2 regions of the Enterococcus diestrammenae genome follow, and region 2 is predicted to be linked to the other one. Evidence: riboswitches for the same ligand, from Rfam matches in the RefSeq annotation. Region 2 holds a riboswitch; the other holds the start of a gene.
The links. Region 2 has a riboswitch for fluoride ahead of ACO03U_RS04725 (chloride channel protein). Riboswitches for the same ligand answer to the same signal wherever they lie in the genome.
Positions count from the first base shown of each region.

Region 1 (16,500 bases), on a different contig from region 2:
GAATGATTTGCAGTAACAAGCCTATCTACTCTTTTGAATTAGCAAGTGACAAAGAAGGCTGATTTAATAGGATTTTCGTTCTGCCGAAAAAATAATAAAAAGACAATTTTTAATCTCAGTATTATTTTATTGGAGGGCTGGAAAGGGTTTACTGTTGCGTAGTGACAAGGCTTTTGCTAGAATAATACGTAGGGATTATACAAAGTCCTAATTATTTTATTCCTAGGAGGAATTATAAATGAACAAAGCAGAATTGATCTCAGCAGTTGCAGAAAAATCAGGCTTGACTAAAAAAGATGCTACCGCAGTATTGGCTGCCATCATCGACACAGTTGAAACAACTTTGAAAAACGGCGACAGCGTTCAAATCATGGGCTTTGGGACTTTCGAAGTACGGGAACGTGCTGCTCGTAAAGGTCGTAACCCTCAAACTGGTGAAGAAATCCAAATCAAAGCTTCAAAAACACCAGCTTTCAAACCTGGTAAACAATTGAAAGATGCTGTTAAATAATTGAATAACTAAACGAATTGAAAAACCCATAGCAAGGCGCTATGGGTTTCTTTGTGTCTTCAATGAATAGTCGCAAGTGAATGGTTAGGGAACCACTTAAAAAAACTAACAAAAGGTTGATTAGAAGCTAGCCGTGGCCCTTTCGTTTTTCACTTTACCGGTGTCAGAAAACGTTGGGGGAGACGTTGAGCAATCGTGACACCAATCACGGCAGCGGCCAAAGCTTTAATAATGCCGGGAAGGATAAAAGGCAGAACGGCAGCGTTGAGGGCGGCACTAAAGGTCATCCCTGTGCCAAAATGCATCCAAATAGCGCCAAATAACAAAACGACTGCAGCGCCAGCTAGATTTGCAAGAGATGCCCAAACATAGTTGCGTTTGGTCTTGTCGATGATCGTGCCGGTTACTAAACCGTTGAAAATAAAACCGATCAAAAAGCCACCAGTAGGGCCCAGTAAGGCACCAATGCCACTCGCACCACCGGCAAAGACGGGGATGCCAATCAAACCTAGGAATAAGTACATCACGATTGCCCAAGTGCCGGTTTTAGTACCCAAGATGGTAACCGTCAAACCGATAATGAACGTTTGCAGGGTGAAAGGAACAATCGTGATAGGAAGAGTGATCACAAGCTGAGATAAAATCCCGATCACAGCAGCGAAAATCGCAGCCAAAATTTGTTGTCTTAAGGGAATACGCATTCTAAGTCCTCATTTCGTAAACTTTATTTTTAAATATGGTTAACAAGTCTTGTTAACTAGATTATATTATATGGTTAACGAAAGGTAAAGAGGCTGAGAAAACTTTTTTTAAGTGCAGCGATCTCGAAAATGAAAAATAACTGGACCAATTATTTAAGGAAGTTTATGGGAATACGCATATTAAGTGAAAATTCTCGTGCCTAACTAAAAATCTTGCTATAATTTTAGAAAATATGAGAAAAGTATTTGCGTTTGAAGATAGTTAGAAACGAAATTTCTGATAATTTTATTATTTTTAAAAAATGTTGCCTGGTTTGCTAAAAGAGGTGAGAAAATGTTGCTGGTCATCTATCGTGGGATTCTACTTATCAACCTCGGTATCAGTACGGGTTTTTCTTTTGGATATACCAATTCTGATTTCAAATCTGTGTCTCCGTGGGCCTATTATCTGCAGATGCTGTTATTGACATTATTGGTTTTGCTCCTCATCTTAAATACAATTGCCAAACATAAAATCAGTAGTCGTTTCTTTTTTGCCGTCGCCTATTGCGCTGCGTGTGTGATTTCCACTGAAGTGCTTATCCATGGCAATCGATACCCAGGGATTTTTGGCAATAGCAGTTTTCAGATTTATTGGTACATTTTGGAAGTGATTCTATGTGCGATATTGTTGAAAAATGATTTTCATAAAGAGGTTTCGCTGGCAACAGGAATCAAAAAACAGGAGACGAAAGCCACGTTAGAAAAGGTTGGCGAGAATGAAAAAAAACGCTAAAAAATAAATAACCGACCCTACGAAGGACTTCCGTCTTTTGTAGGGTCGGTTTTTTTTAATTGGGTACGAAATCCCAAAAGTGGTGGTTATTCGTTGATTATGGTTACCAGTAACTCGCCAAAAGCTGCCGTGCTGATTTTCGTGGCTCCAGTCATCGAATGAGCAAAGTCAGCGGTCACTTGTTTAGTGGTGAGGGCTTTTTCAATTGCTTGTTCCACTAAGTGAGCCGCCTCACCCCAGCCAAGATAGGTTAACATCATCCCAGCAGATAGCAGCAGTGAACAAGGATTCGCTTTGCCAAGGCCAGCGATATCTGGGGCAGTACCATGAGTTGCTTCAAAAATAGCATGACCGGTGTGGTAGTTGATATTGGCCCCCGGTGCGATACCGATGCCGCCGACTTGTGCGGCCAGAGCGTCAGAAAGGTAGTCACCGTTGAGGTTGCAGGTAGCAATGACCTCATATTTTTCTGGATAAAGGAGAATCTGTTGCAACATATTGTCAGCGATGACGTCATCGATAATCAATTTACCAGCTGCTTTAGCCTGCTGGTAAGCCTCGTCGGCCGCGGCTTTGCCAGATTTTTCGGAAATAGCCGCGTATTGGTTCATGGTGAAGGTTTTTTCGGCGTATTCGGTTTCTGCCAATTCGTAGCCCCAATTTTTGAAGCCCCCTTCCGTAAATTTCATGATATTGCCTTTGTGCACCAAAGTGACGGTTTTGTGGCCATTTTCTAATGCGTAGTCGATGGCTGCAGCGATGAGGCGTTGGCTGCCTTCCTGGGAAATTGGTTTGATACCAATGGCGCTAGTTTCCGGGAAGCGAATCTTAGTCACTTGGAATTGCTCTTGCAAAAGAGAAATCAAGGCGTTGGCTTCTGCTGTACCTTTTGCAAACTCGATTCCGGCATAAACATCTTCGGTATTCTCTCGGAAGATGACCATATTGGTTTTTTCGGGCTCTTTCAAAGGAGATGGCACCCCATTAAAATACCGGACTGGTCGTACGCAGGCAAAGAGATCTAGGTCTTGCCGCAATGCCACGTTTAAGGAACGAATGCCGCCACCGATGGGCGTGGTAAGAGGACCTTTGAGGGCGACTTTGGCGGTTTTAATTGCTGTTAACGTGGCTTCTGGAAGCCATTCTCCCGTTTCGTTAAACGCTTTTTCACCGGCCAAGATTTCTGTCCACTGAATCTGTTTTTCTCCGCTATAGGCTTTTGCGACCGCTGCATCGATGACTTTGCGAGAGGCTTCCCAGATTTCTGGGCCAATGCCGTCGCCAGCGATGAAGGGAATGATGGGATCGTTAGGAACGTGTAATTGTTGGTTTTCAATAGTGAGATAACTCATGTAGGAACCCCCGTTTTTGTCAGTATTGATAAAAAAGGCGAATCTGCCGCCGGATAATGACAGATCCGCAGATGCTGCGTGTGTTAGGCTTCGAATTTTTTACGAATCACCATTGGTAAAATGCCTTGGTTTTTCCAATAGCGGATATCAGCAGGGGCATCAAAGCGTAGTTTCACTTGGAATTGCTGCTGGCTGCCATCGATTTTTGTTGCGGTAATGGTCAGTAATTGTCCGACTTGTGGTTCCTCCGGTAAAGGAATAGTGAAAGTTTCTTCGCCAGTTAAACCGAGACTGGCCGCTGTTTGCCCCGCTAGGTATTGCAAAGGCAAGATGCCCATCATGGCTAAGTTGGAGCGGTGAATGCGTTCAAAACTTTCAGCTAAGACGGCTTTGACCCCTAGAAGCTGGGTACCTTTTGCGGCCCAGTCTCGGGAAGAGCCCATGCCGTAGTCTTTTCCGGCCAAGATGATCGCGCCATCCCCGGCTGCTTGATACTTCATAGCAGCGTCATAGATGGACAAGGTCTCGCCAGTAGGATGATACTTGGTAACACCGCCAGAGGATCCTGGGATGAGCTGGTTTTGTAGGCGGATATTGGCAAAGGTTCCCCGCATCATAACCTCGTGATTGCCCCGACGCGAGCCATAGGAGTTGAAATCTTTTGGTGCTATCCCGCGAGCTTTCAAAAAGCCTCCCGCCGGTGAATCGATGGCAATATTGCCGGCAGGTGAAATATGGTCGGTGGTGACGGAATCTGCTAATTTGGCTAAGACGGTCAAGTTTTGTAAGCTACCTTGTTGCGGTAATTCCCGCGTCAAGCCAGCGAAGAATGGTGGATTAGCGATATAAGTCGAATCCTCGTTCCAGTCGAAACAATCCCCGGTGGCCGTTTCGATTTCATTCCACCGTTGATTGGCATCAAAAAGATGGGCGTAAGTTTCTTTGTAAGCTTCTGGTCCGACATATTTGTCGATGACGGCATTGACCTCAGCGGCAGTCGGCCAGAGATCTTTTAAATAAATGTCTGCGCCAGCTTGATCTTGACCAATCACGTCGGTGGTGAGATTGGTCAGGATGCTGCCGGCTAAGGCATAAGCCACTACTAAAGGTGGTGAGGCGAGATAGTTGGCTTTGATTAATGGATGAATCCGTCCTTCAAAATTACGATTGCCTGAAAGGACGGAAGCCACCAATAAGTTATCCGCCTCGATGGCTTCTGTCACCGGTTCGCTTAAAGGACCTGAATTTCCGATGCAAGTCGTACAACCATAGCCGACGTTATAGAAACCGAGTTTTTCCAGATAAGGCAAAAGCCCGCTGTCTTCCAAATAGGCGGTAACGATTCGTGAGCCGGGAGACAGAGAGGTTTTCACATAGGCGGGGACTTTCAAGCCTTTTTCCACTGCTTTTTTTGCCAACAGTCCCGCGGAAATCATCACAAAAGGATTGCTAGTGTTGGTACAGCTAGTGATTGCGGCTAAGGCAAGATCACCGGTTTTGAGGGTATCTGGATAAGCCAGATCAGGATTTTTCTCCTGCCAATGGATTGGCGTCGTTTTTTCAAGTTCTGTAGCTGGTAAGCCAAATCCTTTAGGTCCGACTTCAGCCGTGACAGAAGCGGTGAAATCCGCTGGCACGTCTTCTAGAGAAATCCGATCTTGCGGACGTTTTGGTCCGGCTAAGGATGGCTGGATGGTGCTAAGGTCTAACTGGATAGTTTTCGTGTAAGTTGGTAAGTGGCTGGCATCGTAAAAAAGCCCATTTGCTTTGGCATAGCTTTCAACGGTATCAATCAGTTCAGGGTCTCTACCGGTGGTCCGTAAATAGTTGAGGGTTTCTTCGTCAATTGGACAAAAACCGCAAGTCGCACCGTATTCTGGGGCCATATTGGCAATGGTCGCTCGATCAGAGAGGCTGAGTTTTTGATAGCCAGTACCGAAATACTCTACAAATTTGCCAACCACTTTCTCTTGCCGTAACAACTCCGTCACGGCCAATGCCAAATCAGTGGCTGTGGTACCAATAGGCAGTTCACCGCTAAAGTTCACCCCGATAACCTCTGGAGTTGGAAAATAGGAAGCTTCCCCTAAAATAGCGGCTTCCGCTTCAATTCCGCCCACGCCCCAGCCTAAAACCCCAAGACCGTTAATCATGGTGGTGTGGGAGTCTGTTCCCTGTAAGGTGTCGGGGAAAATCACCGTTTTTCCACTAGCTTCATCGGTTTTGCTCAAGATGACATTGGAAAGCTTTTCGATGTTTACTTGGTGAATAATGCCGGTTTCTGGCGGAACGACTTCAAAATCTTTGAAGGACTGTTGGGCCCATTTTAAAAACTGGTAACGTTCGTGATTTCGCTCAAATTCTCGCTGTGTGTTGAAAGCCAATGCTCCTGGCGAACCGGCACAATCGACTTGAACGGAATGGTCCACGACTAAGGTTACCGGAATCTCAGGGTTGATGGCTTTGGCGTCCCCACCTAGCGCCACCATCGCATCTCGCATAGCTGCCAAATCCACGACAGCTGGCACGCCGGTGAAATCTTGTAAAATAACTCGCGCTGGTTTAAATGGCACAACGCCGGTTGGAGCTGCAGCCTGCCAATTGGCTAATTCGCCAATGATCTCGTCGGTAATCTCTTCATCGCGGTTACGAGCGACAGACTCCAATAAGACACGAATGGCGTAGGGTAAGGCGGTCAAATCTGCTGAAAATGCAGTCGTAACTTGCTTTAAATCACAGTAAATCAGGTCTTTATCGGCTAAAGTATTTTGCCATTTCATGAGCATAAGCCCCTTTCTCCCTTAAAAATGTCAGTTGGTATAATTATACGTTGACGGTGCATAAATGTAAATAGTCGAAATATTATTTCTTTTTAGAAAAAATGGTGGTATAATTATCGGTAATACAATCTGTCACGATACAGAATATTTTTTCGGTAAAAGGGGTGTTTTGCGTGAGTTTAATGGAAAAAAAGTTGCTAGACTATCCAAGTTTGGCTGCGCGATGTGAAGAAGTTGATTGGATAGATGTGAATAATTATACAAAATATAACGTTAAGCGAGGCTTGCGAGATACCAATGGTAAGGGTGTTTTAGCAGGTTTAACAACAATCTCCACGATTTATCCGCAAAAAATCGTCGATGGCCAACCAATCCCAGGAACGGGAGAACTGCGCTACCGCGGGATTGATATCAATGAACTGGTGAAGGGCTTTGTGGGGGAAGGCCGTTTCGGGTTTGAAGAAGTTGCATTTTTACTCCTTTTTGGGGAGCTGCCAACACCGGCAGAATTGCGAGATTTTTCCCAGCTACTGGCGGACAAACGCACGCTACCTACTAATTTTGTTCGGGATGTGATTATGAAGGCGCCTTCTGCTGATATTATGAATAATCTTTCAAGAAGCTTGCTGACATTGGCATGTTACGATGACAAAAGAGATGATGTAAGCGTAGAAAATGTGTTGGAACAATGTCTGATGTTAATCGCCGTCTTTCCGATGCTGGCCGTCTATGCCTATCATGCCTACAACCACTATGAGATGGACGAAAGCATGTACATTCACCGACCAGATCCAAATCTAAGTACGGCGGAAGCGATTTTGACGATGCTACGCCCAGATAAGAGCTACACGAAACAAGAAGCGCAGACGCTGGACATGTCCCTTGTACTGCATATGGAACATGGTGGCGGGAATAATTCTACCTTTACGACGCGAGTGGTGACTTCCAGTGGTACGGACACTTATTCGACAATCAGTGCAGCATTGGGTTCTTTGAAAGGGCCAAAACACGGTGGGGCCAATATCAAGGTGACCCACATGATGGAAGATTTGAAAGCCAACGTAGCTGATACCACTGATCCCGCTCAAGTCCGTCAATATTTAGAGGATATTTTGGATAAAAAAGCCTTCGATGGCAAAGGGTTGATTTATGGGATGGGCCACGCTGTTTATAGCGACAATGATCCTCGAGCAGCGATTTTTAAATCCTATGTCTCCAAATTAGCTGAAGAAAAAGGACCGGAAGAGCAAGCCGAATTTGAACTGTACTCCTTAGTAGAAGAATTGGCACCAAAAATCATCGGTGAAAAGCGAAAGATGTTCAAAGGGGTCAGCGCCAATATCGACTTTTTCAGCGGTTTTGTCTATGCCATGTTAGGCTTGCCTCGAGAACTTTATACACCGATGTTTGCCATCGCTCGGATTGTCGGTTGGTCGGCTCATCGCATCGAGGAACTGATCAATACCCAAAAAATCATCCGTCCAGCTTATATGGAAGTCTCCGAGGATCGAGAATATGTTGCGATTGACGCTCGCGAAGCTGTAGAAGCAAAAGCTGACTTGTCAGGAGAAGCCTCTTGAAAGAGGATAGATGAGTAAAACTTGTGGTCTGTTCAGCGTTTCAATCAGTCTCCCGTACAAAAACTTGTGCGGGATTTTTTCGTGTCACTTCTGCGAGGGCGATTCTTTGTGATTGCTGCTCGCCTTCGTTACAATCAAAGGGTAAAGCTTCGTCATAAAGGAGGAATTGCCATGAGTATCTATGATTTTCAAGTAAAAGATGTCCAAGGGCAGCCGGTTTCTTTGGCGGATTATCAAGGAAAAGTCTTGCTAATCGTCAATACGGCGACAGGTTGTGGCTTCACACCACAATATGAAGGATTGGAAAAACTTTACCAGGACTATCGGGACCAAGGCTTCGAAATTCTTGATTTCCCCTGCAATCAGTTTGGCAATCAAGCGCCAGGAACCAATGAAGAAATCCAAGAATTTTGCCAGTTGCGGTATCACACCACCTTCAAAACTTTTGGCAAAATCGAAGTGAATGGTGAAAACGAGGCCCCCTTATATACCTTTTTGAAAAAGGAAAAAGGTGGCTTGGTGGGTGCTGCGATTAAATGGAACTTCACTAAATTTTTAATTAATTCAGATGGGGAAGTAGTTGAACGCTTTGCCCCACAAACAACACCGGACAAGATTGGACCGGAGATTGCGAAACTATTGGGTCAGTGATTAGGTAATTTGGTGGTGCTGTGACTGAGTTGAGATCTGTGTTGCTAAGTGTAATGGGATTGTATAATTTCTTTAATTCGACACTTCTCTATCGTGGAGAGGTGTTTTTTTGTTTCTATGTCATGTTTTATTACATATCTCGAATAGAAAATTGTAAAAATAGTCGTAATTCCCGAACAAAACTATTTTATACGTAATAAAAACTAACATCTTTATTGAAGAGCTTAAAATGCCATGGTATTTTTGATTTAGGAAGAATTTTCTGACGATTCAAAAAAGTGGAAAAGGGAGTGGTTTTATGTTTTCTTCGGTGGATGTGATTTGGACGTTGGTTGCGGCATTTTTGGTATTTTTCATGCAAGCAGGCTTCACCTTGGTAGAAGCTGGTTTTACCCGAGCGAAAAATGCTGGGAACATCATCATGAAAAACTTGGTGGATTTTTGTTTCGGTTCCGTTCTCTATTGGCTTATTGGTTTTGGCATTATGTTTGGAACCCAAAGCGCCATCTTTGGTGGGATTCACATTTTTGCAATGGACTCTTTTGAATTTGCGATGCCGACACCGGCTTACATGTTTTTCCAAACGGTGTTTTGTGCGACGGCAGCGACGATTGTTTCTGGCGCGATGGCGGAGCGGACGGAATTTAAAGCCTACTGTGTCTACAGTGCAGTAATCAGTGCCTTGATTTATCCAGTATCGGGTCACTGGATCTGGGGCGGTGGCTTCTTGGCAGAGATGGGGTTCCATGATTTTGCCGGATCGACAGCTGTTCATATGGTAGGGGGCGTGGCAGCTTTCGTCGGCGCAGCAATTCTCGGGCCTCGGATTGGCAAATATAGTAAATCTGGTAAAAGCTTGGCGATTCCTGGTCACAACTTGACTTTTGCAGCTTTGGGAGTTTTCATTTTATGGTTCTGCTGGTTTGGCTTTAATGGCGGCTCTACCACTTCTATGACTGGTGACGACACGATGATTTTAGCCAGTAACGTCTTGGTAAATACCAACTTAGCAGCGACTTGCGGGACCTTGTCTGCTTTGGCTATCTCTTGGGTGAAATACAAAAAGCCAGATGTCTCCCTGACTTTGAATGGGACGTTGGCAGGGCTGGTGGGTGTCACGGCTGGCTGTGATATGGTGTCCGCTGGTGGGGCTGCTGTGATTGGTCTGGCAGCTGGAGCGTTGATGCTTTTCGCCGTTGAGTTTATCGATCAGAAATTACGCGTGGATGATCCAGTAGGGGCAGTGGCTGTTCACGGTGTTTGCGGCGCCTTTGGGACTTTAGCAACAGGTTTATTGGCGATAGATGGCGGCTTGTTCTACGGCGGTGGCGTATCCTTTTTGGTAACCCAAGCCATCGGTGTCGCCGTGACGATGCTATGGGTCGGGGCTACGACGTTTGTCCTCTTTTCTGTCATCAAAGCAACAATCGGCTTGCGGGTTTCTCCTGAGACGGAAATCGCTGGCTTGGACAATGTGGAACACGGCTTACAAAGCGCCTATGCTGGCTTTAACGTTCAACCGGAAAGTGTGGTAGAACTTGCTCTAGCCACTGGAGAAACCATTCGAACGACGACTCATACAGCTACAAGTGCACCGACGAGTACGTCTGTTGCAACAGACTATAAAAACGACGATACTGGTAAACTCACCAATGTGGCAGTGATCATCAATGAAATTAACTTGCGAAAAGTACAAGAAAAACTTTATGGTATCGGTGTAGAAGGCATGACCGTCACTCCAGTTCTAGGGCACGGTGTTCAAAAAGGACAAACCGAACTCTATCGTGGTTCAGAAGTTGCTGCGGAACTTCTACCGAAAGTCAAGGTGGAAGTCACCGTCAGTCGCATTCCGGTGGATCTAGTGGTTGGAGCCATCAAGGAAGCTTTGTACACTGGTAAACCAGGGGACGGCAAGATTTTCGTCAACCAGGTGGAAAATGTCATTCGGGTTTCCAACTCAGCAGAAGGCGATGCTGCGCTACAAGGATATGATGTGAAAAACTAAAACTGGTTTCAAACTTAGAATCTTCCCCAGAATTTGCTAGGCAGCAATACAAATCAACAGGAAATGAAAAATGCACCGCCGTCCAAAAAAGTGACGGCGGTGCATTTTTCGGTCTAAAAGCTCTGATAAGCGATAACTATTTTTCTGAATCTTTTTGGTCAGCTTTTTCATTCCAACGATTGGGACTCCAAACCGAGCCTTCCAGAGACACTTGTAAGCTTTCGTTATCATCTTCAAGTTCTTCAATATAGTCAATTGCTGCTTGCAAAATACGTTGGTACTGGGGTTCTTGGATGGCTTTTAGTTGTTCAGCAAGCCAAGTATTGCGCATTTTTATCACCTCAAGCCTAGTCTACGAGAATAAGACGGTGAAACCAAATTCTTTGCTTGCGGTAATTAGTGATTGACCAGCGTATAGACTAAGAGGGCCAAGATTCCTACCACAACCGCACCCCAGATTAATTTTCCAAGAGGGTGGCTAGGGTTGATGGTGACCCCGGGACCAAACGCCTTGGGAATGAAAAGAGCTGTCGAGGTATTTTCCTTCTTGCTGTAGGAAGCGTAATAAATCAGATAGCTGGAAATCACCAAAGGAACGCACAGCACCAACATCCCCAAGGCAAAGATCCGCTCGCTGATAGCTTCACGGAAGAAGAAACTGGCTGCCGCTAAAAGGATGAGCGCTAGTTGGGTAGCGCCGGCAATCAGCTGAATCAGTCGGTCTTTTCGCTTGTTTTCGATAAGTTGATAATCTTCTTCGACTTTTTCTAGGTAATTAGCGTCGCCTTTGAGCAGATAGTCCAAGGACAAACCCACTTGGTCACTGATGGCAATCAGGGTGGGGATGTCGGGGAAATTTTTGCCGTTTTCCCAGTTTGAAACCGTCTGACGAGAAACGAATAAACGATTTGCTAGCTCCTGTTGGGTCAGACCTAGAGCTTTACGGCGTTCTTTAATAGCTTCGGCAAACATCAAATGTGACCTCCAATAGATTCAAAATAATTGCTAGAAACCTTGGTATGATAGGAATGCAAGAATCCCTTGCTTGTAAACTTATCATAGTTATCTATAATGAAAGATGCAGAAAGGTGTGTTGTTCATGGGGTGGATTATTCAACGGGTGGATCGCTACTTTTTAAAATTACGTCTTGCCAATGGGGTGCTGACCCTTGGTGCGGTGGTTTTCATTCTTCACCTTGTTAGTATACTCCCACAAACCATCCCCATCCAGTTGTCTCCGATAGAAAATCAGTTTCTCGAAGAATATCGGATTGGTAATTATGGCAATAAGCTGGGATTGTTTTTCTTGCCGGCGTTAGGCGTTAGTTTTTCGCTACTTTTTATGCGAGATTGGCCGGCAAAAGCATACGGGCGATACAGCGAGAAAAGTTTCTTGCTTCAGCTTTTAGTGTTGTTAACCTGGGGGCTGTTTTGGGTGGTATGTTTTTATTATTTACTAGTGCTAGTACAGTGGCGTTAAGTTTACGAAATGGAGGATGAAATGATGAATTTATTCTTTTTAAATATGAGTTATCGTAAAGCTTTTTCACTAGTCCTTGCAATAAGTTTGCTTGTGGCAGTTGTTTTTCTATTCTTTTTACCGGAGCAAGTACCAATGCAGTGGGGAATCGATGACCAGGTGAACTACTACGCGCCAAAATACTTGGCGGTTTTAGTTATTCCCGTAGTGGCAGGGATTTTGGGAGGAAAGGGACTGGCAAATCAAAATTTTGCTTATCTTGGGTATAGTCTCTTGAGTATCGTGGTAACTAGTGGGCTATTTGTTTTTATTTGTGTGACTTATTAAGGATGCCTCGAAATAAATAACCAATAAAACAAGCGTGTTTTCCATCAGGGAGACACGCTTGTTTAGGGTTATAACACGAGCTAATCCGCTAACATCCGATCACAATGAAAATACAAAATCAGGTAAAGGATGGCGGGTACGAGACACTCTAGCAGTATGACTGCTATTACAGTATTCCCAGCCCCTCGAACAATCAAGAAGATCTCCACTGCTGTAAAAATTACACCAATCAAGAAGCTGGGCAAAACTAACCGTTTGGCAAAAGCGATCATTTCTTTTTGAGCCAAATCCCAATTTGCTTGAGTTTTCTTAGCTTTCGGACTTCGAAAACCATACCAACGATTAATGCGTTTTTCGGGGGTCATGTCGGCAATCAGAAGAAAGGTTAGAGCGGTGAATAAGGAAATCATGTTCAGCACCTCCAGTGGTGAGTAGCCGGGTTTTTCTGAATATAATTATACCGCGGGGAGCTAGTGGGTTCAAATACATGCTTATCTTGGCATTGGGAAAGAGGCCTAAATGGGAAGTGACTATTTGATAGGATAAGGAAAAATTTTCGCTTGCGCGGATAGCCTCGTGCTGCAGCCAAAAAAATCAGACAGGTTGCACTGTCTGATTTTTTTGCCATTTATTGAAAGTTACTTGATGTCACTGGCATTTTGAATAGTACCTGACTGAGTTTTAGTCGTTAGGTACCTTGCGAAATTGTTGATAGTATTGAGAAACAAAGGATTTTTCAAAAGCTACAAAGTCGGTATAGTGGAGTGGGATCTCATTGCGGTCATCTTCCCATTTTTTCAGTGCAAGGCGTTTGGCGTCAGCGATTAAATCGGCCTCTTCCAAAATGCGAGGGCCATTTTTTTCTTGATAGAGCATGGGATTCACCTCGGATTCTTAAGGGATATTTTTATTTTTGGGGGAAATGAGCTAGGCTAGCAAAACCTTCCAATTCTTCTTCAATCCGCAGAAATTGATTGTATTTTTCCACTCGTTCGCTACGGGCCATGGAACCAGTCTTAATTTGGCCGGCATGCATGGCTACGGCAAAATCAGCGATGAACGTATCGCCAGTTTCACCAGAACGGTGAGAAATCATGGTATTGTAACCATTTTTGCGAGCTAGTTTAATGGCGTTAATCGATTCAGAGACTGTTCCAATCTGATTGAGTTTGATCAAAATAGCATTGGCTACACCACGATCGATGCCTTCTTGAAAAATAACTGGATTGGTGACAAAAATATCGTCGCCCACTAGTTGAATCTTGTCTCCCATGGCCTCAGTCATCGCTTTGAAGCCATCCCAGTCGTGTTCAGAAAAACCATCTTCAATGGAAATGATAGCTGGATATTTTTTGACTAATTCCTGATAGTAATGAAGCATTTCGTCAGAAGTAAGTTCTTTGCCTTCAAAATGATAATGTTTGTTTTCATCAGACCAGAATTCACTAGAGGCTGGGTCTAAGGCAATCGCAATTTCTTCGCCAGGCACATATCCGGCTGCTTGAATCGCTTCATACAACGTTTCAATGGCTGTTTCGGTATTGCCAAGTTTTGGAGCAAAACCCCCTTCATCCCCGACGGCTGTTTCTAACCCTTTTTTAGCGAGGATTCCTTTCAATGTATGGTAAATATTGGCGATTTTTTCTACGCCATCACGGAAGGAAGTACGTTTTACTGGTGTAATCAAAAATTCTTGGACATCAATGCCACTGTCAGCGTGGACACCACCATTGATAACGTTAAAGAAAGGTTGTGGTAATTCTAAATCGACGCCACCAAGGTAACGATATAGCGGAACTTTTTTGCTAGCAGCTGCAGCCCGGGCGACAGCCATCGATACGCCTAAAATGGCATTGGCTCCGAGTCGGCCTTTGTTAGCTGTGCCATCTAAGTCAATCATGATTTGATCGATCTTTTGTTGATCAAAAGGACTTTGTCCAACTAACGCGTCTTTGATTTCAGTATTGACATTAGTGACTGCTTTCAGGACCCCTTTTCCTTGTAGACGGTCGCCTCCATCCCGTAATTCGACAGCTTCACGGTCACCAGTCGAGGCACCTGAGGGAACTTCTGCACGACCGAAGGAGCCATCTGAGAGCCAAACATCTGCTTCTACAGTAGGATTACCGCGGGAATCGAAGACCTCGCGTGCTCTGACATTTTCGATGGTAATTTGTGACATGGTAATTCCTCCTATTTTCATTTTTTGGGGGGATGATTGAAAACAAAAAAATGACACCTGTTGCTGAAGTTTTTTGTAGATTGCAAGGCAACTCAAAGAAACTTCAGCAACAGGTGTCATCAGCATTTCAGCGGTTATAGGGAACACCATCCCTCATTTAGTTCATCTATCATTCTAGCACGATTTGTGGCGGTTGACAAATAAGAACCCTCAAAGGGCGCTGCTACTAGCAGGTCATGTCCTCAGTAGTTTCTGAAACTATTACGTTTGTTGAGTAAGAAAAAATGGAACTATCTTTGGTTAATGGTAAGAAGTTTAATCATCAATAAGTAGAATAAAGGAAGTTCCAAATCCTCTGAAAATAAAAAAATCACCCAAAACCTTGATACACAAGGCTTTGGGTGAAGTGTAATGAGATTACATTAATTTGTTGTAGAATAAAAATCCGAGTATTGTTTGATATCATATTAGTATGGTTTGTTGATGCAACAGTCTTTTTAACTAGTCTGATATTGAATGATATGAAGGGATATTTTTTGAAACTAAGGTAAAAACTAAGGTGAAAATTGAAGTGTGGGGCACATATGAAAGGGACTAACTACTGAGTCCCTTTTTTTGTGGCTTCCTGTATACAATTTTCTATGTCTTTCATATTTTGCACATCATCCTCATATCCTAGTAATGATAGCATCTCAATATAAACAGTGCTATCCATCTCAAAATTGCCAATAACTGAATGGTACAAAGCAGTAAAAAACTTCCAATAAATTCGACCTTTCATAAAATCACTATCTTCTGACTCATCATAAAGCGCATCTAGAAGTTCTGGAGTTTTACCGTAGGACTTTCTCTCGAAAGAAAGTATAAGTGAGTTAACCAAAAATTTAATCAATACAAGTTTGTACTTGTAAGAGTTTTTAAATTTTTCAAATTGGGTTAGTACATCATTTAAATTGAATAGCAAATAATTATCTTCAAATAAGGAAAGACAATTTGTATACATTGCTAATTCAAAGTATCCCCAATCAGATACTTTTTCTAGATACGTATATAATGTCGTAATTTCTTGCGTTGTAACACTAAGAAGGAGTTGATTCCTTTTAGGTATTTTTGTGATTACTGATTTTAATTGAATGATTAAGTATAAGTAGAAGATATCTTTAGATTCAGCATACCTAGTTTGTAAATCTTCCAGATAATTCTGTATAGCGGTGTCATTAGATAAGACATTTTTGAATCTTATTCTGAGAGCTTCTTTGTCACTGCCGTGAAAATTGCTATATTCAAATTGATACTCATCCATTTGGATGTTCATTCTTTCAAGATAGGTCCATAAAGTATCAAAATCAATTTTAGCTTCCTCGTTCTCAAATCTTTTTAAGGAACTAACTGAACTACTAGATACAACCAAATCAGATCGAGAAATGCCTCTATCTTTTCTCATCTTTTTAATCAAAAAACCATGTTTCATAGATTTATTTCCTTTCATTGGCTCATTTTTGCCACTTATCTGAGTAGGATAATCAGCTTGATATAATTGAAAAAAAATAAAAGGGAGGTAATAAAATGTTTGCTATTCTATTAGACTTTTTAGGGTGGGAAGTAGTTCGTCCAGATTAATCACCATTCCAACAATTTATCGTAAGAAATAATAATTCATTTTATTTCTATCTTCAAGTATTGTGATTTTTTTAACAAAAAAATTAAGAGTTTTCGTAAGAAGGAATATGCAATATTCAGTTAAAGCGAATACAGATTGTCATTGTTGAATTTGAATATTTAGAATGGAGGTACTTTGATGGCTAACATACTAGAGTTGGGAAAAATTGCGGTAGGACCTAGCCAGATTTCTTTTGATATCACATATAGATGTAATTTTCGCTGTAAGCATTGTTACAATGCCAGCGGACTAGAAAATTGTTTTATTGAGAAGGGAGATGAGATTCAATCTTATTTGCATGAATCTAATTTTATTAAAGAGGCGTATGTAATATGATTTCTTTCATGAATTCATTAGCTTTCTTTTGGATATCTAGAATGATACCTGAAAAAAAAATTAATAGTTTCATCGGCTTTAGAACAAAAAAATCGATGGAAAGTCAGGAAAAATGGGATAGAGCTCAAGAAGAGATGATTAACTATTCAAGAAAATTGAT
Region 1 covers NZ_JBMRGR010000013.1:50,683-67,182, forward strand. Annotated here, with positions in the region: gene ACO03U_RS09895 (HU family DNA-binding protein) at 239-511, shown strand; gene ACO03U_RS09900 (biotin transporter BioY) at 661-1,212, opposite strand; gene ACO03U_RS09905 (hypothetical protein) at 1,547-1,987, shown strand; gene icd (NADP-dependent isocitrate dehydrogenase) at 2,074-3,339, opposite strand; gene acnA (aconitate hydratase AcnA) at 3,423-6,119, opposite strand; gene ACO03U_RS09920 (citrate/2-methylcitrate synthase) at 6,302-7,699, shown strand; gene ACO03U_RS09925 (glutathione peroxidase) at 7,871-8,350, shown strand; gene ACO03U_RS09930 (ammonium transporter) at 8,649-10,355, shown strand; gene ACO03U_RS09935 (basic helix-loop-helix domain-containing protein) at 10,492-10,686, opposite strand; gene ACO03U_RS09940 (helix-turn-helix domain-containing protein) at 10,752-11,327, opposite strand; gene ACO03U_RS09945 (hypothetical protein) at 11,455-11,835, shown strand; gene ACO03U_RS09950 (DUF1648 domain-containing protein) at 11,857-12,162, shown strand; gene ACO03U_RS09955 (SdpI family protein) at 12,243-12,572, opposite strand; gene ACO03U_RS09960 (hypothetical protein) at 12,844-13,038, opposite strand; gene eno (phosphopyruvate hydratase) at 13,070-14,344, opposite strand; fluoride riboswitch at 14,448-14,507, opposite strand; gene ACO03U_RS09970 (Rgg family transcriptional regulator) at 14,943-15,815, opposite strand; gene ACO03U_RS09975 (radical SAM family protein) at 16,143-16,340, shown strand; gene ACO03U_RS09980 (SdpI family protein) at 16,382-16,500, shown strand, end outside.
Region 1: another riboswitch for fluoride. It lies ahead of eno (phosphopyruvate hydratase); the one in region 2 lies ahead of ACO03U_RS04725 (chloride channel protein).

Region 2 (16,500 bases):
AATCTACTTGATTATGCTGAGGTCTTAATTCAACAGCTATTTTTACTCAGTACCGGCTATGAACAGTTTTTTCAACGACTCTGTGGTAAATACTTCGAAGCCGTCCTTCGAAAAAAAAGGGGCGATGCTTCCGCCCAGCAGGATATTCAACAAATGTTGCAACTCCTGACTGATTTGGATCATGGTAGTCTGGCTGAAGAAATGAGGAGCCTTCTTTAAGGTTTTTGGTCCAGTATTTCAGACCTGCTGAAAAATTCTTTTCGATTCGTGGTAAAACAATGACAGTCAAAAGTTTAGTCAATCAAAATGTCCCAAGAAAAAAGCAGCCGTTTTTGTCGCAAATGCCACTGTTTATCACTCGATTAAAAAAGATTTTTTCACCATCAGTCAGGAGGACGACTATATGTCAAAAATTTCATATACCACAATTATCGCTACCGGTTTGGTTGTACTTGGATTTTATCTCATCGATCAGCTAAATCAATGGTTTGCTATTCCCAATTTAGGTTACTTCTCACTACTATTTTTTGGTACAATCGCCTATCTATTGGTTTTTGGTTCCCAAGGCTACCGCCAGCTCTTTCAAAAGCCCGTCGCTTTTTGGAAAAATTTTTTCAAATATCTGATACTCACCGTTCTAACCTCGACAGTCTTGTCCCTCGCGATCGTCTCCATCACACACCTGCATAAAGGCAATGCTGTTGCAAACAGTCCGCTTTATTTTTTCTTTCTGATTATGCCTTTTGCGTTATTGGGAGAAGAATTGTTTAGCATCTATTTTTATGAATTATTCAAACGCTCTGTGACACCCCTAGTAGCCAATTTGCTGGTATGTGTGATTTTTGGGTTAATTCATTACTGGACCTATTTTAATGGTTCCATCCTTCTCACCATCATTCAAGTTATCCTCCTTCAAGGATCTGCCCGTTTTTGGTTCAATCAGAGCTACCAAAATTCCCAATCCATCCTCACGAGTTTTGCGATTCATTACTGTTTCGACCTCCTGAGCTTCTTATTGCTGTTGCTTTTTCAGCAATAAGAAAGGCCGAACGAATTCGTTTAGCTATCGAGAATTAAGGGGGAACCGCCATACGATGTTCTTTATCATGAGTCGGTTCCCCCTTAATTCCGAAGAGCGCTAGTCCCTGAAGCCAAACATAGTTAGACTTGATATTATAAAAACAATAGAGACTAGGTTAGCAATCCCCCCTAGGAAAATAACAAAGACTGTGATGCTTTTATGTCTTCCGCCACAAAAACATCACAGTCTTTGTTACCTTCTTCGTTACAGCAATCGCAGCCACCTTTTTTGGGGAAACCGAGTCAACTTATCATGACCTGCCAACGCTACAACTTCCATTCGAAAAAATCAGTTAACCTAACTAACGATTCGCTTGAAACCCTAGAAAAAACCGCCAGACTAAGCTAGCGGTTTGAAATATCACTATTTGGTAGTTAAAGATCGCTCTGTTGTACCCGAAGTTAAATCAAACGTCATTTTTCTATCAGGCAAGTGCAAGACCAGACTGCCCGACAAATGATCTGGGTTATCGACAACTAATGTCTCATTCTGCATTTGGCAAGTAATCGTCGCAACAACCTTACCTGATGTATCACAAACCGTTTCTGTATAAGGGATTGCGAGTTGGGGATTGAACAGATTTACTTCGACATTTTCGGTATAATCATACTCCGCCTGTCCCTCATTTGAACCCATAATCAAAATCGTACCTGGTTTGACTAACACTGGCAAATGGAAATAGTCACAAGTTTCTTGGTACCATTTTCCTGGAGCATAGGCTTTTCCTGTCAAATAGTCAAGCCAATCCCCAGCTGTTTCTGGTACATAAAATTGCACTTGACCAGTTTGATTAAAGATTGGCGCAATCAGTAAGCCATCCCCTAGCATGTACTGGCGATCCAATTCATGCGTGGCAATATCTTCAGGGAAATCCAATACCATCGGCCGCATCATTGGTACACCACTAGCAGCTGTTTTTACCGACTGATTTTGCAAATAAGGCATCAAACGCAATTTCATTTTCGTAAAGAACCGAGTGACAGCCACCGCTTCCTCGCCATAAAGCCATGGCACTTTGTATTGCCAACTTCCATGGTAACGACTGTGAGAAGATAAGAGACCAAACTGCGTCCAACGCTTGTAAAGATCTGGATCAGCGCCGGCTTCAAATCCTGAAATATCATGACTCCAATAACCAAAGCCACCAAGCCCAAAGGAAAGCCCTGCGCGCAAACTTTCCGCCATCGATGGGTAATCACTAGTGCTATCTCCACCCCAGTGAACTGGAAATTTCTGCGATCCCACCGATGCTGAACGAGCGAAAACAACGGCATCTTGCTGTCCTTTTTCTGCGACTAAGAGATCGAACACGACTTCATTGTACAAGTATGCGTAATAATTGTGCATTTTCTCAGGATCAGAACCATCAAAGTAGACAGCATCTGTGGGAATCCGCTCACCAAAATCGGTTTTGAAGCAGTCAACGCCCATATCTAGTAAAGTTTTTAATTTTCCTTGATACCAAGCAACCGCATCAGGATTCGTGAAGTCAACAATCGCCATCCCCGCTTGCCACTTGTCCCACTGCCAAACGTCGCCATTCCCGCGTTTTAAGAAGTACCCTTGAGCCATACCTTCGTCAAAAAGCGGTGACTTCTGACCAATGTAAGGATTGATCCAAACACAGATTTTTAGGCCTTTTTCTTTTAAGCGGCGTAACATATTGATGGGATCTGGGAAGGTACGTTCATCCCAAGTGAAGTTACACCATTCATATTCCCGCATCCAAAGACAGTCAAAATGAAAGACCTCTAAGGGAATATCCCGTTCCATCATGCCATCTACGAATGAATTAACGGTTGCTTCATCATAATCTGTTAGAAAAGAAGTGCTTAACCATAATCCAAATGACCAAGCCGGTGGCAAAGCTGGTTTGCCAGTCAGATCTGTGTAATTTCCCAAAACAGCTTTCAAAGTATCTCCAGCAATGACATAGTATTCCAGCTCTTCGCCAGGCACTGAAAACTGAACACGAGATACTTTTTCGCTACCAACTTCAAAACTTACCTTATCTGGCGAATTGACAAAAACACCATAACCTTGGTTGCTAAGATAAAATGGGATATTTTTATAAGCTTGCTCCGTTCCAGTCCCACCATCAGCATTCCAAATATCTACGCTTTGACCATTTTTTACAAAATTTGTAAAACGTTCCCCCAAGCCATAAATTTTCTCCCCTACCCCTAAGGATAGTTGTTCGCTGATATGGGGACGGCCATCTGGGTCGACGACATATGCCTTACTGCGAGGGAAACTTTGCACAAGTAAGCGATCTTGATAATAGAAACTCATGGTTAAATCTTCGCCTTTAGTAATCACCAAGGCAAGTTTTCCTGCTTGATAGCGATAGGTCGTCTCATCTTCAGAAATCGCTGGTTCCACAAGCCCTTTAGTGATTTCAAAATGGGGATTTTGTTTTTGTATTCCCTTGTAATTGTAGGTTTTTATCGCAATAACATCTTCGTGGGGAGTCGTAACTTCCATCGTCAGCAAGCCACCGTCTAAAGTGCCCCCTTTATGGGCAACATGGGAATAAGGCAGATATAAAATAAGTTTGTCTGCTTGTTGTTGTACATCGTATACATGGACCGCATATTTTACTTCAAAGCCCTCTTTTAAAAGCCAACCACCGTCAGAATATTTCAATGGAACCTGCTCCTTTCAAAATCAGATTGATTATTTTTTGTTTCATGGAACCCCTCGTCTAACGCTTCTTAGGAAAACTATTAAATTTGGCGTCATTCATGGTCTTGCTGCAAAATTATCACCGCAAAAGGCGCTAACTCCAAATCAGTTGGGCTATTTGTTTGAGTCAACAGTTCATAAGCATCAGGATATGGATTCATGATTTTTTGCGGATGTTCCCCAGTATTAATGATAAAAGTAAAGGATTGATTTTCAGTGGTCCGAGTCATGATTTCCACTTCGCCAGCTGCTTTGGCTGCTAGTTGCGACCTTTTTAATACTTGGGTCATCAGAAAAGCCAGTCCTTGATCATCAAGATAAGTTCCCACATAAAAAGCGCAGCCTGTGCCATACTCATTGGCGGTCAAACAAGCCTGTCCTTGATAGAAGGTTTCATCCCCGTACCAAGCCAACGAATGGGCTGTCGTAGGGGTAATCAAATCACACAAGGTCCTTCCTTGACCGACAATACCTGTAGCAGAGTGTAAGGTGACGGCTTGTGCTGCCGGTCGTGCGTCGATTTCATCAATAGTAAGTCCTAACAGCTCCCGCCACTGGCCAGGATAGCCACCAAGATGAATATTGTCTGTCTCATCGACTAAGCCAGACATCACATTGGTCAAGAAAACCCCACCCGCTGCCGTATATGCCTTGATCTTTTCAGTCACCTCATCAGTGGTAATATACATTGACGGGGCCAGCAACAATTTATAAGGGGAAAAATCATCCTGTTTGGACACAATTTCTACCGCAATGCCTTGTTGGTAAAGGGCTTGGTAATAGCGATAGACACTAGCAACATAGTCCAACTGGGTAGTCGGACCAATACAATTCTCCAACCCCCAATAACTCTCCCAATCAAAAATAAGGGCGACGTTTGGATGAATCTCACTTTCAATTAATGCTTGCGGTAACTGGGCTAGTTCCCCGCCTAATTGAGCTACTTCTTGAAATACCCGGGTTTGGGTGGAAACACTATGAGAAAGCAGTGCCCCATGAAACTTTTCTGCTCCGTTACGAGATTGCTTTAATTGGAAAAACTGGACAGTATTGGCCCCGTGTGCCAAGGCTTGGTAGCTGAGCATCCGCATCTCCCCTGGTTTCTTTAACGCATTGTAAGTCTGCCAGTTTTGTTGGTTAGGCGTCTGCTCCATTAGCATAAAGGGTTGATGCTTGAGTCCCCGCATTAAATCATGGGAAAATGCAGTGAAACTAGCTGGCGTATCCAAACTAGGGTAGTTATCCCAAGCAATTACATCTAATTCCGGTGCCCATTTGAAATAGTCCAAATCCTTTTGACTCCCCATGAAATTAGTAGTAATTGGACGTTTGCTATCGTATTTCCGAATAATGTCTCGTTCCATTTTGTAGTTTTCTAAGAGACTATCTGATTGAAAGCGGCGGTAATCAAGAGCTGCACCGCCTAAAACCGGTTTTCCACTAGAAAAAATATCGCTGGTTCGCATCGGAGGATTAATCTCCTCCCAACTCCCATAAGTATGGCCCCAAAAATGACTATTCCAAGCTTGATTCACCGCTTCCAGTGTGCCATAACGTTCTTTTAACCAAACACGGAAAGCTTTAGCACAATTTTCACAGTAACAAGTACCACCATATTCATTTGAGACATGCCAGTGAGTAATCAGCGAATTCGTGTGGTAACGTGCGACTAAGCGTTCCACCAAAGCTTTACTTTTTCTTTTAAAAATAGGGCTATTGGGACAGGCGTTGTGTCGCTTCCCATGGCGTTGCAAAATACCATTGATATCTGTGCGCATCACTTCAGGATACTTGTGAGCTAGCCACGGAGGTACAGCAGCCGTCGCCGTTGCTAAGACCACACAAATCTGATTGTGTTCTAAATGCGCCATGATGCGATCCAATTGCTCAAAGTCGTATTCACCCTCTGCTGGTTCCAATAACGGCCATGAAAAAACATTGATGGTGGCACTATTCACCTGGGCTTGGGAGAGCTTGTCGAAATCATCTTGCCAAGTGCTTTCTTCCCATTGCTCAGGGTTGTAATCGCCCCCGAATAAAATTCCCGAAGAATAATCCGTCATCATTTCTCCTCCGTCAATTGCTGTCCGTTTTTAGCAATCAAATCACGATACCAAAAATAGCTTTTTTTCGGAATTCGTTTCAATTCCCGGACATCTTCATCTGTCCGATCAACATAAACAAAGCCATAGCGTTTTTCATATCCGTTCAACCAGCTCAACAAATCGGTAAAGGACCAAGCACAATAACCAATTACAGGCACACCACAAGCAATCGCATTGGCTAATTCCAACAGATGCTCTCTGTAAAAAGTAATCCGATAATCATCGTCAATTTCGTCAGTTGAGGTCAAAGTATCAAAAGCACCAAGACCATTTTCAGTAATAAAAATTGGCAGTTGGTATTTCTCATAGACGTTTCGCAAGGCAATCTGCAGCCCAACTGGATCAATTTCCCAGCCCCAATCTGTTTTTGCTAAATAGGGATTGCTGACAGACTGAAACAATAGGTGCTCCGGCGTTTCTTTTTGACCATCGGCAGCCATTAAATACGGGTCGGTCATCTCAAGATTTTTCTCATTCGTAACAGTTGCCGATGGCCGGCGCACGGTTCCACCATGGTAATAATTAATTCCGAGAAAGTCCGGTTTCGCAGCTTTTAACGTTGCCGTATCGGCAGCCGTCACTTCAAAATCCAAGTCCAATTGCTTCAAAACATTCATAATCCGTTGGGGATAGGTGCCACGACAATAAACTTCCAACCACCAGTCATTGTTGAATAAATTTGCATCCATGGCCGCCACCACATCTTGGGGATGGCAAGTTTCGGGTACCACTTCCCCATAGCCAAAACTAGGACCAATCAAAGCGTCTGGCAGCAAGCGATGACACAGGGAAATCACTTCGGCATTGGCTAAATTGACAAGATGATTGGCTTGATACATCCGCTTCATATCAGAGACATTAGGAGGATGAGAAGCCCAACGGTAGCCCAATGAAGTGAAGACATTTTGCTCGTTAAAGGTGACCCAATAGCGCACTCGATCACCAAATTCTTTAAACACAACCTCAGCGTATTTCAGAAATGCTTGAATCGTCTCCCGTGATTCCCAGCCACCATATTCATCTTGAAGAGCTTGCGGTAAATCCCAGTGATAGAGAGTGACAACCGGCTCAATCCCGTTTGCGATAAGCTCATCAATCAGCGCCCCATAAAAGTCTAATCCTTCTTGATTGACTTCTCCATTTGGTAAAACGCGACTCCACGCCAAACTGAAGCGATAGGCTTTCAAATTCATTTTTGCCATTAATTGAATATCTTCTCGAAAGCGATGATAGTGGTCCACTGCCACCTTGCCATCGGTGCCGTTTTTGGTCTTACCGGGAAGTTGCGAAAAAGTATCCCAAATTGAAGGTGCCTTTCCCCCTTCAGCACTCGCTCCCTCTACTTGATAAGCAGCTGAAGCCGCCCCCCACAGGAATCCTTCTGGAAATTGAATAGCGTTTTCAGTGTTCATAGTATTCTCCGTTTCTAATCATTCTCACCCTAACCATAGCATCTGTTTTCGGATTTGTAATTACGGATATTTACAAGAAAATACTACAAATTGAATGTGATTAATGATACAGATTTCGAAACTTGCCCGGAGTCACATATTCGCTTTGCTTAAAGGTGGAAATAAAATAGCTGTTGGTATTAAAGCCCACCATTTCGCCAATTTCTTCCACCGAATATTCTGGATGATTCAGCAATAGTTCTTTCGCCTTTAAGATGCGATGGTTAGTCAATAATTGGTGGGGTGAATTTCCTTGAATTTTCCTGAACACTTCGAGAATGTACTGAACGCTGTAATTGGTCACCTGTGTGAAATCTTCATTGCTTAACTCTTTCATATAGTCAGTTTCAATTAGTGACAAGATGGGCTGAATGATTCGTTCATTAAGCTCCTGATTCTTAGGATTGTGAGTTTGATATTTCTTAATCTTTAATAAAAAGCCATAAACCAATAGTGAAGATTGGTAGTTATCCACCAATGGTTTTTGAAACTCCTGGCGATTTAGTTCGACAAAGCGTAACAAATCCTGATCTGGTGTATCAATATAGCGATATTGCTGAATTCCCAGCACCATCGTCATTTCTTTAATCAATGAACCCCCAAAAGTAAAATAAGACGTTTTCCATGAAGTAGAACTCGGATCTTTTTCATAGCGGTGAGGAACTTCTTGATTTATCAAGATTCCCTGCCCTTTTTCTAGAATAATTTTACGATCTTTCAATTCGACAATGCCGCGGCCTTCATGAGTCTGTAACCAGTGGACATACGGATAGCCTTTTGGTCGATTGATCGCCTCTTGGTCCCAATCGTAGCCAATACTATCAATATAGATTGGCAGTGAACGATCCTTATTTTTAAAACTATAGCGCATAATATCACCTTCAAATTCTGGTATTTAGTTAGAAATATCTTTGATTACAATACCATCGAATTTTGATATTGTGAATACACAAATCGAAAGGTGGAAATAAAGTTGAAAACGTTGTCCAATTGGTTTATGAACAAATTTAGTCCTGCATTAGCTAAAATTAGTAACATGAAATACTTGGTAGCCCTACGAGACGGTATGATTATCACTGTACCATTTACGGTTTTCGGTAGTATCTTTATGATTATTGGGAATCTACCAATTAATGGTTGGTACGATACTATAGCCCCAATTCAAGGAATTCTACAGGCACCTGTTAACGTAACCTTTGGCATTTTGGCACTCATCGTAGCCATCGGTATGAGCTATCAATCAGCCAAAGCCAATAAAATCGACCCATTAACTGGAACCGCTGTCGGCGCCATCGCTTTCTTATTATGTATGTTAAATAAAGATTTCGCGATTGATCCTTCTACTTTAGGTTCTGGAGGTATGTTTACTGCTATTATTGTTGCTATTATCTCAAGTGAAATTATGCGCTTTTTCATCAAACGTAACATCGTCATCAAAATGCCTGAATCGGTGCCACCAGCTGTTGCGAATTCCTTTGCTTCATTGATTCCCGGATCAGCTGCCCTCTTGTTCTTCTGGCTGATTCGAGTGGTTCTTAATATTCAAATCAATGATGTCATCCAAGCAATCTTCTCACCACTTGTCTTTGGCTTGAATAGCTTCTGGGGTATGGAATTCATGCTCTTCTTGACTTTGTTACTCTGGACTCTTGGTATCCACGGAAACAATATTCTTGGTGCCGTTGCTTCCCCTGTTTATCTCCAATTTTTAACGAGTAACATTAACGATGTCGCAGCTGGGAAAACACCAACTCACATCACTGCGGATGGTTTCTTAAACTTTGGGATGAATATCGGTGGAACAGGTGCGATTTTAGGCTTAGTCATCTGTATGGTCTTTGCAAAAAGCAAACAATACAAACAATTAGGTCGGTTAGGTTTGGTGCCAGCCGTTTTCCAAATCAGTGAACCAATCATGTTTGGTTTCCCAGTAGTCTTAAATCCAACCTTGATGATTCCTTTTATTGCTGTCCCAATGATTTTACAAGGAATTACTTATTTCCTTATGAAAGCTGGTTTGATTGGCATGGTGGTAGCTCAAGTACCATGGACCACACCAACCCTGATTAATGGTTTCTTAATTACCGGTGGTGACTGGCGAGCACCAGTTTGGCAACTTATCCAATTAGTGATTTCCATCGTCGCATACTGGCCATTCTTTAAAATTTGTGACCATCAAGCGTTAGAAGCCGAGAGACAAAGTGAATTAGCTGAATAAGCTAATTCAAAAATTATCCAATAGCTAGTCTTCATAAAAAAGAATCACACCTATTTCTCTGATTAATAACCAGTGAAGTAGGTGTGATTTTTATTCTAAGCGGATTGCTCTGATAAACCCTATATCTGTCGCTTCATGCTAATTTTTCTTTTCTTTGATTTCACTCAGCCGATACCCCACATGGTCTTGCAAGAAGACGTGTTTAGGAACGCTGACTGTTTGTGACCCATAAATGCCATGATGACCAGTCACGCTATAGCTGATAAATGAAGCGATGGCATAATAAGGCAAGGCTTGGACGCCAAACAAATCGATGCCCAACATAATCGTAGTAATCGGCGCATTGGCGGCACAACCGAAGACTGAAATCAGTCCCAAAGCTGCTAAGAAAGACGGCGAGATCCCTAGCCACGTACCAATACTACTGCCCAAACTGGAGCCAATATCAAACAAAGGTGTCACTTCTCCCCCTTGAAAGCCTGCGCCCAAAGTCAACCCTGTATACAGCAACTTTAATACCGGATCTAAAAAGGTTGATTTTCCCAGGAAAGCCTCATCCATGATGTTCAAACTCAGGCCTTCATACTTTTGACCAGCAAACAGCAGGATCAAAGCAACAAAAATTGCGGCGCTGACAAACCCGCGAACTAAATAATTACTGATTTTGGCTTGATAAAATTGCTTCAATGCGGAAACCACAAAGGAGAATAAAAAGCCAAAGATTCCAAACAAAACCGCTGCAAGGCATACCACGACGATGACCTTAACGCTGACTGTCGGCATGTCCACAATCTGGTGCAAATCATGAGTCGTTCCTAAACTTTTCGCAATAAAATTGGAAAAATAAGCGGCGAAAAAACAGTAAATCAAAGAAGAGCGCTCCATTTTTCCAATATAGACGATTTCCATCCCAAAAAAGGCGCCAGCTAAAGGTGTGCCAAAAATCGACGCAAAGCCAGCACTAACTCCTGCGTGAATCAATTTCTTACGCATGTCAAAAGGCAAACCCACGCGTTTTCCTGCTTGATTGGCTAGCACCCCACCGATTTGGACTGCCGAACCTTCACGACCAGCCGAACCACCAAATAAATGCGTCAAGATGGTAAAGATAAAGGTGAAAATCCCCATACGAAAAGGGACATGAATTTCTTTTTGGGTACTCTCAATAATCAAGTTATTGCCTTTTTGCGAGCCTTGCCCAAAATTTTGATAGACAAAAGCTGTCAGTACCCCGATCAAAGGCAACACTAGTAATAAGTAGTTGTGATTCTCACGAAAGTCGGTCGCTGTATGTAGCGCTAAAAGTAACAGATGGGAAACCACCCCCATCAAGGTCGCCACAAGAACGACTAACCCCCAGAGGATCACTTGCTCTTTGATTTTTTTTTTTTCAATCCCACTTAAATTCATCATTTTTTTCCTCTCTAATGCGTGAATGAGTCTCGCTTTTTCCAATTAGATAGCCCCAGCAAACCCGTTTCGTTTCCGAAAATTAAGATGTAAGCAACCAACCGTCCTTTATCAAGGATTGCTTTCGCCTAAAATCACAGCGGCCAGCCAGACTTTCCCTCTTGGCGTCAGTCAAACCCACTATCGTAACTAAGCTAGTCCGTAAAATCAGATATTTTTACAATACCTTAGTCAATAAAAAAAGCTGAGGGTTCTACAAATAGACGATTTGTAGAAGTCATCAGCTGTTTGGGCAGTTTTGGATAATCCAAGGGAGACACTCATTCCCTTATTCATTTGTACGTTCTCATTTTTATCATATCGAAAAGGACTTGTCAAATAGATTGCGAGCGAGCATTCATCATCTAACCTAGCCCTCAAGATCTGCAAAGTAATCCCGGTGGAGGCGTTCATAAGCTTGCTGCGCCACTGGATTTGGAACAATCAGCTGCTGCGAATTTGGTGCTGCAGCGGTACTTTTCTCACCAAAAAGCAAGGCGTACAGGCCAAAAATAGGTTCGTTTTCCTTAGACAAAACAGCTGGATTGCCGAGAATATCCACTGCCAGTTGGGCCAGTTCTGGCGTTTCAAAAAAACCACCGCTGAAACTTACCGGGCCATTTCCGATAATCGCTGGTTTTAAACTACGAAGATTTAACAGCAGCCCTTCCAACACACTACGAATCAGCTCCCGTCGCTTCGTGGTAATCCGTAAATTTTGAAAGCCCCCTGTGAGTTGTGCATTCCAATATGGTGCCCGCTCACCACTCAAAAACGGGTAGAATTTCACGCCGTTTGCGCCAATCTCAGTAGTTGCTAGGACGGTAGGTAATTCGTCATAAAAATTCGTTGCCTCGCCAAAAATCTGGCTTGCCCAAGCCAGTACATTGCCACCATTGTTTGAAGGGCCGCCAGTGACAACAAGAGTCTCCGTCAGGCGGTAACAAAAATTTTGTCGTAAACTATCTAACTTAACTTCCGAACCAATGGCACGTAATGCGCCGCTAGTTCCGATTGTCAAACTATTAGCAAGACCCGTCGTGGCCAAACCGGCATACGCCGCTAGACAACCATCACTGCCACCACAAAAGACAGCCACATCTGCTCCCAATCCATATCGTCTTTGACAATCTTTCGTGAGGGTAAATTTTTGATTCACGGGGACAATGGGGGCGAGCTGCTGGCGAGAAACTCCTAAATAATGCAAGATATCATCATCCCAATCTCCCGTCGCTAGTGAACACAGCCCCGTAGCCGAAGCTGTCGCCACATCGATCGCCACCTTACCCGTAAAATGAACCATCAGCAGTTCTTTTAAGCCCCACCAGCTAGTCCCAGAGGGGTAACTCATTCTTTGCTGGAAATATAAAATTTTCGCAAAAGGCGACATGGGGTGAATCGGGGTACCGCTGTGCAGATAAAAGGTTTCTCTCATCTCTTGAGGTAACTGGCTTAACACCGAAGTCGCTTGTTGATCGGACCAGAGGAAAAGTTCCTGAAACTGACCCGCCACCAACGGCATCAGGCTATGCATCGCCACGCTAAAGCCAATTGCCTTCACTTTTTTACGCAAATCAGCCGGCAACTCCAAAATAAGTTGCTCGACTACCTGAAGGACTTCAGAAGCTTGTTGATACTTAGCACCATTTTCTCCATGATAGGTCAGCAATTTGCCACTATTTTGGTACAAACTAACCCCTTCACTAATGATGGCTATTTTCACCGCTGTGGAGCCCACATCAATCCCTAAAAAATACGCTTGCATCCCACTCACCTAATCTTTGCCTTTCCGAAAAAGAGTTGTTGCTAATCTACTTTGTCCACTTCAGGCATCTATTCTCTCCCACTAACTGGTTTTCGTCAAAAAATGACGCCAACAAATTGATAAGTCAGTAATGTCGTAACGACGCTCATACCCATAAGTGTAACTAAACCACTCTTTCTATCTGAATATCAATAGTTGGTTTTTTTGATGAAAAACTTTTACTCATATTAGCAATCAGAACTAGAGCCCAGGCTTACCTTTTCACGAGTATTACGAATTCACACGCCGATTATACAACCCCAGCCCTTTAAGAAAATTCCGCATATATTTATCGCCACAAGGTTTGAAATTTCGCTGACCTTCCTTACGTAAAAAAGCCCCAATTTCACTTTTTGATGGAAAAAGTTCCACCTCTGCAAAAATAGCCAAGATGTCTTCGGTCGTCATCGTGAGGGCAATTTTTAATTTCTTGAGTAAGACATTGTTGATATATTTGATTTCCTTATTTTGTGGCGGTGTTTTCTCTACCGAATGCTCTTTTTGCGGCCCCCGCGCCAATAAGATCAACCCATTTAAGAAAGCATCCAGCATCTGATTGTTGACTGCTTTTTCATACACATTACTTTCGGCATGGTCTACCCACTTATCTTGCGTTTTTGTCAACATAGCCCGCGCTTCCTCTCCTGTCAGCGTAAGGCCACCTAACTCAAAAGCTTTGATCATATCACTATCCTTGAGATCGATTGCATAACGCAATCGCAGCAAGCGATCATTATTATTCATTTTCATCGCCCTTGGTTCATGTATCAGTTGTGTATTTCTATCGTGGGCTTTTCCCAGTAACTCCCTAAGTATAACTAATCCCATCCCACATGATAAGCCCTTTTAGAATCCCTTAAGTAAATCCTCCGTACGTCTCCTTCTAATCTAGTCAAAATGATTGATACTGGCAAACCCCTTAGTTAACCAGTATACTATCCAGAAAGCAATCCTTTCCTTACTTTTATCCCCATGCAAGCAATACTTGCTAGGAAAAAAAGCCCCACCTACCTATAATCAAGTCAATCGATAGAAAGGAGCTCTTCATGGAATTTGGTGAACAAATAAAAAACTTACGAATAAAAAACATAGTGTGTCTAGCTCTCTGTGTGGCATCTAATTAGTTATTCCCCTGTTTTCGTCCTCGTTGATTACCTCTTCTTAAATTGAATTACAAACAATTCAGGCTCTAAGCTAGCTGTTATTTAAGACCGGTCTTTCAACCACCATTCATATAGTTGAAGTTCTAGGAGCACTCCTTCCTTGATGAATAATGTTAAAAAGCGTTGTTCACTTTTTTCAAACATAGCTATCCCTCCAAAAATAAAGCCGCAATCCCACAAATAGATGTAGGATTGCAGTTTATAGAGATAATAGATATTTGTTTGTCTAATTTTCTACAAATATACACAATTTCAATACGAATGGCTCCTATTCATCGTGACGAGTAAAGTACCCTTTTATATCATCAATCATGAAATCTGAAACTAATTTAACCTCATGTATGTATGCACCTGCTTCCAATACTTCCCTACACGAAATAAAAGACCAGTTTTGTTCCTTTCCTCTGAAATTTGAGTTATTAGCGAAGACAATACCCTCAACTCCAGCCCATACTGCCGCGGAACTACAAAGCGGACACGGTTCAAATGTAGAGTATAACCAATACTCTTTAGGCAGCTCACTAGTGCCAAGTTGCTGACAGGCTTTTCGAATGGCATTCACTTCTGCATGAGCAGTTGGATCATGATCGTCTGCTACAGTAGTTTCACCAATCGAAAAGATTTCACCTTTAGAATTCACGACGGCTGCTTGAATTGAATGTAGATTCCACTGACGTTTAATCAATTGAGACATAATTTGCTAACTTGGATGTTGTACCATTTTGAAATCTCCTTTCATAATTACACAATAGAAAGTTATACTTTAAGTTTAGTGTTAAAGTGATTTGATTCTCTTGAATAGTAACTGTCCATCTTTTTAAAACTTTTAGATACACTTCTCTGTCGCTCTTGTTCATTTGTTTGGAACTGTTTAGCTTAATCGCTACATTATTTTTCGATTGTTTTTATTGGAAACCTCAAAAACCGCATCATTTATGATACGGTTCCCCATGATTGATTCGCATTGCCCGGTAAATCTGTTCCACCAAGATTAAACGCATCAATTGGTGGGGATACGTCATTTTGCCAAAACTGATTTGGCTGTTACTTCGTTTTATTACGGCTGGGCTCAAACCAAGCGAGCCCCCAATCACAAAAACCAGTTGACTTTTTCCTTGGATACCTAGCTGATCGATTTGATGGGCAAAGTCTTCGCTAGAGGGATTTTGGCCTTCGATGGCTAGCGCATAGACGTATTCCCCCTCTTTGATTTTGGCTAAGATGCGGTCGCCTTCTTTTTCTTTGACTTGCATCATTTGGGCATCACTAAGATTTTCAGGCGCTTTCTCGTCGGGAACTTCTACTAGTTGGATCTTTGCATAAGCACCGAGGCGTTTGACATATTCATTGATCCCTTGAACGAGGTATTTTTCTTTAAGTTTACCGACAGAAATGATTTTGATATTCATGTGCCTTTCCTTTCTACGAGGAAGTTCTCCTCAACTTGTTGATAACTATCTATGAGTTTACCACAGTTTTTATCCACATTTGCAGGATCGCTAGAATTCTAGCTGGATTTTTCAGGTCGGTAAAATTAGGCTTTTGGATACGAACAATAGTTCTCCACAGATTTATACACATTTTACACAGGGTGTGGATAAATCTGTGGATAGTTTTCCCCAGCTTTTGCTACTTTGTAACGGAAATGTTGTTTTAAAACAGAACTCGCGTATTTCATTCACAAATTTGGTCTAAATTGGGAAACGGCTATTTAATTTTTCATGAATCACTATTTTTTTCAGCATGGTTCGTTCATATTTTTTTCAAAGTCTCCCGTTAGACTAAAGGCAGAGGTTGAGACTATACTAGAACTAGAGCAATCATTCAATTACTCCGTCTCAGCTATGAATGACAGGTAAGATGCAACACAAAGTGAATGACCTATATTGAGGAGGATACATCATGGAACAACGTAAAAAAACTAAAGGTACAGGCAAACGCTTCTTAACAGGTTTACTTGGTGGAGTTGTCGGTGGCTTTTTGGTAATCGGAGGCTTCTATTTAGCAAATGGTTCGGCGCTTGCACCAACATCCAACAATAGCACCACTAGCAATACGAACAACAGCAAACAAACGCAAGTCTCTAATGTGAAGGTGGATGTGGACTCAGATATCACGAAGGCCGTGGAAAAAGTCCAAGGCGCAGTTGTTTCCGTCATCAACTTACAAAAGCAACAACAATCCAGTAACAATCCTTGGGGAGATCTTTTTGGACAAGCGCAAGATGAAGATACCCAAGGCTCTGACAGCAGTGATAACAGTGACTTAGTGGAAGCCAGTGAAGGCTCTGGTGTCATCTACAAAAAAGATGGCGACTATGCTTATGTCGTGACCAACAACCACGTAGTCGATGGCTCCAATGGGTTGGAAGTCGTTATGAATGATGGCACAAAAATTTCTGGTGAATTACTAGGCACGGACGCGGTGACTGACTTAGCTGTCATCCGGATTTCTTCCAAAGATGTAGATGAAGTCGCAACATTTGGTGATTCGGATGCCTTGAAAGTCGGTGAACCAGCGATTGCTATTGGTTCGCCATTAGGT
Region 2 covers NZ_JBMRGR010000004.1:168,018-184,517, reverse strand. Annotated here, with positions in the region: gene ACO03U_RS04760 (helix-turn-helix domain-containing protein) at 1-219, shown strand, start outside; gene ACO03U_RS04755 (CPBP family glutamic-type intramembrane protease) at 404-1,039, shown strand; gene yicI (alpha-xylosidase) at 1,445-3,727, opposite strand; gene ACO03U_RS04745 (beta-galactosidase) at 3,820-5,829, opposite strand; gene ACO03U_RS04740 (glycoside hydrolase family 1 protein) at 5,829-7,283, opposite strand; gene ACO03U_RS04735 (helix-turn-helix transcriptional regulator) at 7,384-8,193, opposite strand; gene ACO03U_RS04730 (PTS sugar transporter subunit IIC) at 8,296-9,540, shown strand; gene ACO03U_RS04725 (chloride channel protein) at 9,679-10,953, opposite strand; fluoride riboswitch at 11,215-11,287, opposite strand; gene ACO03U_RS04720 (gluconokinase) at 11,360-12,754, opposite strand; gene ACO03U_RS04715 (YehS family protein) at 13,025-13,537, opposite strand; gene ACO03U_RS04710 (nucleoside deaminase) at 14,225-14,650, opposite strand; gene rlmH (23S rRNA (pseudouridine(1915)-N(3))-methyltransferase RlmH) at 14,886-15,365, opposite strand; gene ACO03U_RS04700 (S1C family serine protease) at 15,859-16,500, shown strand, end outside.